3 regions of the Streptomyces sp. NPDC037013 genome follow, and region 2 is predicted to be linked to each of the others. Evidence: riboswitches for the same ligand, from Rfam matches in the RefSeq annotation. Region 2 holds a riboswitch; each other region holds the start of a gene.

Region 1 (2,191 bases), on a different contig from region 2:
CGACTCTATTGCAGAGTTTCGCGATTTCAGACGGAGATCCGGAATTCATGGAGGTCTTTTGGCCAAGGAGCGGTGGAGAACGCGAAGACCCCGGCTCGTGAGGAGCCGGGGCCTTCGTGCAGTGCTGCGGGGTACGCGTCGGTCAGACGTTGACGCCGTGCGCGCGCAGGTACGCGATGGGGTCGATGTCCGAGCCGTAGTCCGGGCCGGTGCGGGCCTCGAAGTGGAGGTGCGGGCCGCTGGAGTTGCCGGTCGAGCCGGAGAGGCCGATCTGCTGGCCCGGGGTGACCGTCTGGCCGACGGAGACACCGAGGGACGACATGTGGCCGTACTGGGTGTACGTGCCGTCGTTCATCTTGATGACCACGTTGTTGCCGTAGGCCCCGCCCCAGCCCGCCTCGACGACGGTGCCGGAGCCGACCGCGTGGACGGAGGTGCCGGAGGCGGCGTGGAAGTCGATGCCGGTGTGGCTGCCGGAGGACCACATGGCGCCGCCGGTCTGGTAGCCCGTGGAGACGTACGAACCGGAGACCGGGGCCACGTAGGTGTTCAGGCGCTTGCGCTCGGCCTCGCGGGCGGCGCGCTCCTTGGCCTCGCGCTCCTTCTTGGCCTTCGCCTTGGCCTCGGCCTCCGCCTTGCGCTTCTCCTCGGCCGCCTTCTTCTTGGCGGCCTCTTCGGCCTTCTTGGCGGCAGCGGCGTCGTCGGCGGCCTGGCGCTGGGCTGCGGCCTGCGCGTCGACGCTGTCGGCGAGCGAGTCGCCGACGGATATCGCCTGGGTGAGGCCGGTGTGCTCCACGGCCGCTTCGTCGGCGGCGGCGAGCGCGGGGGCGGCAAGGCCTCCGATGACACCGGTGGTGGTGAGCGCCGCGACACCCGCGACGTTCGCGGTGGTCCGCGTGAGACGGCTCGGACGACGGTGCTTCCCGGTGGCACGGGTGAACGCCATGTGGCGGGTGTTCCTTTCCTTCCCTCTCGCCTACCGGGTTAGCTGACGGGTTCGGAGCAGGAAGGTCTCCTACGGGTCCCTCACCTCGCGGCAAGGTGCCCGATTCACCCCAGGGGACATGTGGGTCCCCGGCTCCCCTGGCTTGCGCCGTACGGGGACTCGGCGATGACTGTCCGGTGCCGCGGATGCGGCGTACTGCGCGACGAACAGCCGGACCGACGCTAAACGGGGCCTCTTTCAATCCACAAACAGAACTCGACTTTTGTAGCGCACGCCACAGGGCAGACGGGCAACCACCGTATGAATACGGACATATGAGGACCCCGGCGGCCGAAGCGGTCACCGGGGTCCGATATGTCCTGACTGTCACTCAGCCCGTGCGCACGTCACCGTCAGCCCGTGACCACACTCACTTCGCCGATCCCGAGGGCCCTGACGGGCTCCTCGATCTGCGAGGCGTCCCCCACGAGGATCGTCACCAGACGGTCCTCCGGGAAGGCGTTCACGACGGCCGCGGTGGCCTCCACGGTGCCGGTGTCGGCCAGCCGGCGGTACAGCTGCGCCTGGAAGTCGTCCGGCAGGTGCTGCTCGACCTGGTCGGCGAGGGTGGCCGCCACGGAGGCGGCCATCTCGTACTTGAGGGGGGCCACGCCCACCAGGTTCTGCACGGCGACGTCGCGCTCGGCGTCGGTGAGCCCCTCGGCGGCGAGGGTGCGCAGGACCTTCCAGAGGTCCTCCAGCGCCGGCCCGGTGTTCGGGGTGTCCACGGAGCCGCTGATGGCCAGCATCGCCGCGCCCGTGCCGTCCGGCGCCGAGCGCAGGACCTGGCTGAACGCCCGTACGCCGTAGGTGTATCCCTTCTCCTCGCGCAGGACGCGGTCCAGGCGGGAGGTGAGCGTGCCACCCAGGCAGTACGTGCCGAGCACCTGGGCGGGCCAGACGCGGTCGTGCCGGTCGGCGCCGACGCGGCCGATCAGCAGCTGCGTCTGGACCGCTCCGGGACGGTCCACGATCACGATGCGGCCGCGGTCGTCGGCGGTCACCGGCGGGACCGGGCGGGGCTCGCCCGGGGAGCCCGTCCAGGCGCCCACGGTGTCCGCGAGGACGGCGTCCAGGTCGGTGCCGGCCAGGTCGCCGACGACGACGAGGGTGGCCGTGGCGGGCCGGACGTGCTTCTCGTAGAAGGTGCGCACCGCCGCCGAGTCGATGGCCGCGACCGTCTCCTCGGTGCCCTGGCGCGGTCGC
Region 2 (2,191 bases):
ACGCCGACGGCGGCGTACGGCTGATCAACCGGGGGCATCCGCCGCCGCTGCTGCTGCGCGGGGACGGGCGGCTGTGCGTCCTGACGGCGACCGAGCCCGCGCTCCCGCTCGGCATGGGCGAGCTGGGCGTCTGGCCGGACCGGGCGGACGAGACGGAGTTCCCGCCGGGCGCGACGCTGCTCTTCTACACGGACGGGTTGTCGGAGGCCCGGGACGCGGAGGGCACGTTCTACGACCCTGCGACCCGGCTCGGCGGGCGGATCTTCCCGGGGCGGGGCGGTCCGCGCGCGCTGCTCGCCGCGCTCGCCGAGGAGGTGCGGCGGCACACCGGGGGCCGGATGACCGACGACATGGCGCTGCTCGCCGTGCGGCGGCCCGTCGCCGGGGATCCGGACGTCACCACCGGTGACTGAAGTTCACCGTTCCGCAGGGCAACTGACATCCTGTCAAGGGAATGTGAAGTTCCGGTGCGGACCAAGGTGGGTCAACTCGCCCCGTTCCGGCACCCCGTGTCCCGATACGTACAGGCGATCAGCGTTAACGATCAACCGGAACGGCTTGGAATACCGACCCGCTGTCTATTAACGTTCGATAACGCAGCGCGGTCGTCCCAGCCGTCACTAGAGGCGGCTCCGTGCGCACGCGCCTAATCCCGCAAGGGAGCCGGGGAACCACCAACTTGGGGTGAATCGGGCATCTGCGCCTCATGCATCCGTGCATCCGCGCCAGGCGCCCGTAGGAGACCTTCCTGCTCCGAACCCGTCAGCTAACCCGGTAGGCGAGAAGGAAGGAAAGGAGTGCGCCCCAGTGGCGTCCAACCGGCCTGCCCCCCAAGCCGTGTACATACCGAATGACGACGACTTCGGTCCGTACGACGAGGGCTCCTTCGACGAGTGGAACCCCACCGAGGAGTCCGTCCGTCCCGTCCGCGGCAGGCACCGTGTGCACAAGAAGGCCGGTGGCGGCCTCGCCCGCAGCTCCACCGTGCTCGGCGTGGGCGTCATCGCGGCCGTCGGCGCGGGCGGCATGGCCACCGCGCAGGACGGCAAGCCGCCGGTCGCCATATCCATGCCGGACCTGCCGGGCGTGGGCACCGTCGCGGACTCGCTGCCGGACGCCGAATCCCTGCCGGGCGTCGGCTCGTTGCTGGCCGGCGACACGGCGGAGGCCGCTCCGTCCGTCGCCGCCGCGACGCCGCTCACCGCGGCCGGCGTGAGCACCGCCGACGCCGAACAGGGCACCACCGACGCGGGCGAGGCACTGCGCGCCCGCATCATGCGGCAGGCCGAGAACCAGCAGCACCAGGCGGACTCCGCCGTACGCACCGCCGCCGAGGACGCCGCCGTCAAGAAGGCCGCCGACGAGGCCGCCGCGCAGCAGAAGGCCGCCGAGCGGAAGGCGGACGCCAAGGCCGCCGCCGAGAAGAAGAAGCAGGAGGAGGCCCGCAAGGCCAAGGCCGAGGCCGCGCGCCTTGCCAAGCTCGCCAAGAGTTACGCCATCCCGACCTCCTCGTACACGCTCACCTCGCACTTCGGCGACGCCGGGTCCATGTGGTCCTCGGGCCACCACACCGGCCTGGACTTCGCCGCTCCCACGGGTACCCCGCTCAAGGCCGTGCACACCGGCACCGTCAAGGAGGCCGGCTGGGCGGGCGCGTACGGCTACCGCACCGTGCTCGAACTCGAGGACGGCACGGAGGTCTGGTACTGCCACCAGTCCTCGCTCAACGTCAGCGCGGGCCAGAAGGTCAGCACGGGCGACGTCATCGGCCGCGTCGGCGCGACCGGCAACGTCACCGGGCCGCACCTCCACCTGGAGGTCCACACCCCCGACGGCACCGGGATCGACCCGCTGGGCTGGCTCCAGAGCAAGGGGCTCAACCCCTGAGCACTGTCCGCGAGGGTTTGACGGTTCCTTGAAGTGCGGGACGGAATTCGGTTTCCGTCCCGGACGTTGCGGAACGTATGACTTCTCTTCGCCGACTCGGCTCTTCCGACCTCGAGGTGTTCCCCCTCTCCCTCGGCGGCAACGTCTTCGGCTGGACCGCCGACCGCACGGCGTCCTTCGACGTCCTCGACGCCTACACCGCCGCGGGCGGCAACTTCATCGACACCGCCGACGTCTACTCGGCCTGGGTGGAGGGCAACGAGGGCGGTGAGTCCGAGACCCTCATCGGCGAGTGGCTGGCCCG
Region 3 (2,191 bases), on a different contig from region 2:
ACGACGAGCGGTTTGGCGCGCTGCTGGAAGAGCGACCGGTGCAGCGCGGCGGGCGCGGTGAAGAGCGCCGCCGCGAGCACGGCGAGCAGCAGCGTCGTGACGTACGTCAAGCGCTGCACCTCGTCGAGGGCCGGAAACCGTGAGGTGAAGGCGAGGGAGAGCAGAAAGGCGAACAGGATCTGCACGCCCGTCTGCGTCACCCTCAGTTCCTGGAGCAGCTCCGCGAAGTTGCGGTCGGCGCGCTCCAGCGGCGTCTCATTGCGGGCGGTACAGGAATGCTCGTCTGACATCCGGTACGGGTATCCCGGCCGGCGCGTTCCACGCACCGGCGCCCGCGCCGGGTGGTGATCGGCGCGCGCCGGCCGGACCCGGCACGGTCAGCGCACCCTGCCGTACCAGACGCTCTTGGACCAGATCTTCTCCAGCCGCACCACGGTGTTCGACTTGGGCGCGTGCCAGATGCGGTTGTTGCCCGCGTAGATCCCGACGTGGTAGACGTTCCGCCCCGAGTGGAAGAACACCAGGTCGCCGCGGGTCCGCTGGGACCGGGAGATGTGCTTGGTCTTGTTGTACTGCGCGGCGGCGGTGCGCGGCAGCTTCTTGCCCGTCCGCTTGAACGAGTAGAGCGTCAGGCCCGAGCAGTCGAACCGGTTGGGTCCCACCGCGCCGTAGCGGTACGGGGAGCCCTTCTTGGACGCCGCGATCTTGAGCGCCTTGGTCCCGTGAGTGGCTGCCTGGGCCTCCGACGTGAGCCCGGGGGCCACGACGGTGCCGCCTACGACGGCGAGCGTGAGGGCCGATGCGGCCCCCGTTCTGCTGAGCAGCGACGGAACATGATTCAGCGCGGTCATGCGAAACCCTTCGTCAGCCGCCTGTGAAAGATGACCTGTCGGGTTCGGGCAGGCGAAGATGCCCGGCCGCGTGGTGCGGCTTCACCCCAAGGGCGTCGTCCGGACGTTCCGGACGGGCCCGTCGTACCTGGGTCCTCCACTCCTGCCGTTGCACAGATGTCGACCGGTCATCCGGGTGGCGGCAGGACTCGGCGTCCGCCCGGACCGCCCCGCCGCTGTGGCGGGGGCTTGTCGTCGGAAGGGATCTTGACCCGAAACAGGTCCGAAAACCGAGCCGAAACGGTCTTTTGTGAGGCTCCTCACGACTGACCTGTTCAGGTGGACACTGCCGAATTGGGCCTGTCGCCCGTGACTCCGACGACGGCTCGACCAGCAACGGAATGTCCTATTCCGGACCTGCTGTAGTCGAGGCGCGCAACTCGAAACCGTACGATGAAGGACGATTTGGTACGCCGTCCGTGGTAGCCCGACTGGTCCGTTTCGAAGCGGCACCGGACAGTCCGCCTCTTGGCGGCGGAAGCTGACGGATGCTCAGTCCCCGGCCGCGGGCGGCATGGCGACGCGTCCGGCGCGCCGTTCGCCGTCGAGTACGCGCAGCGCCCGGGCGAGCGTCGGCCCGTGCACTTCGCGCTCTCCCCGCTGGTGCATGAGGGCGAGGGCGTCCCGCAGCGCGGTTGCCCGGCCCACCAGCGCCTGGGCGGCGCGGAGTCCGCGGTAGGTGTGCTCGGCGCGGGCCGGATTGATCCGGCCCAGCAGGTCGACGACTTCGAGGTAACGGTCGATCAACTCCGCCTCGGCGCGCGTCAGGGCGGGCAGGGGCGGCAGTTCCGGCGGCAGCATCGGACGGTCACCCCGGGTTGCGTGCGGCGAGCGAACTCTTGCGGCTCGGGATGATGCCGTCCACGAGCCCGTACTCCAGGGCCGCTCGGGCGTCGAGGATCTTGTCCCGCTCGATGTCCGCGGCGATCCGTTCAGGAGTCTGTCCCGTGTGCCGTACGAGCATCTCCTCCAACAGGGCGCGCGTGCGCAGGAGTTCGTCGGCGTGGATCGCCAGGTCGGTCGCCTGCCCCTGGATGGGCTCGGTGATCGAGGGCTGATGGATCAGCACGCGGGCGCCCGGCAGCACGAACCTCTTGCCGGGCGTCCCGGCCGCGAGCAGGACGGCGGCGGTCGAGGCGGCCTGCCCCAGGCACGTCGTCTCCACGTCGCAGGTGACGAACCGCATCGTGTCGTAGATCGCGGTCATCGCGCTGAACGAGCCGCCGGGGGAGTTGATGTACAGCGAGATGTCGCGGTCCGGCGCCTGGTGTTCCAGGTACATGAACTGCGCCATCACGTCG

What was found. A riboswitch is a leader RNA that binds a small molecule or an ion and turns the genes downstream of it on or off. The one in region 2 is predicted to bind cyclic di-AMP.
Region 1: another riboswitch for cyclic di-AMP. It lies ahead of ACZ7DY_RS21620 (M23 family metallopeptidase); the one in region 2 lies ahead of ACZ7DY_RS22275 (M23 family metallopeptidase).
Region 3: another riboswitch for cyclic di-AMP. It lies ahead of ACZ7DY_RS18180 (C40 family peptidase); the one in region 2 lies ahead of ACZ7DY_RS22275 (M23 family metallopeptidase).

Annotation. Positions count from the first base shown of each region.
Region 1 is NZ_JBVJRV010000005.1:589,065-591,255, forward strand. Features, by position in the region: gene ACZ7DY_RS21620 (M23 family metallopeptidase) at 143-946, opposite strand; cyclic di-AMP (ydaO/yuaA leader) riboswitch at 959-1,121, opposite strand; gene ACZ7DY_RS21625 (M16 family metallopeptidase) at 1,339-2,191, opposite strand, start outside.
Region 2 is NZ_JBVJRV010000006.1:21,542-23,732, reverse strand. Features, by position in the region: gene ACZ7DY_RS22280 (PP2C family protein-serine/threonine phosphatase) at 1-413, shown strand, start outside; cyclic di-AMP (ydaO/yuaA leader) riboswitch at 634-796, shown strand; gene ACZ7DY_RS22275 (M23 family metallopeptidase) at 808-1,887, shown strand; gene ACZ7DY_RS22270 (aldo/keto reductase) at 1,965-2,191, shown strand, end outside.
Region 3 is NZ_JBVJRV010000004.1:809,376-811,566, forward strand. Features, by position in the region: gene ACZ7DY_RS18175 (DUF6328 family protein) at 1-290, opposite strand, end outside; gene ACZ7DY_RS18180 (C40 family peptidase) at 378-851, opposite strand; cyclic di-AMP (ydaO/yuaA leader) riboswitch at 855-1,026, opposite strand; gene ACZ7DY_RS18185 (hypothetical protein) at 1,383-1,691, opposite strand; gene ACZ7DY_RS18190 (ATP-dependent Clp protease proteolytic subunit) at 1,699-2,191, opposite strand, start outside.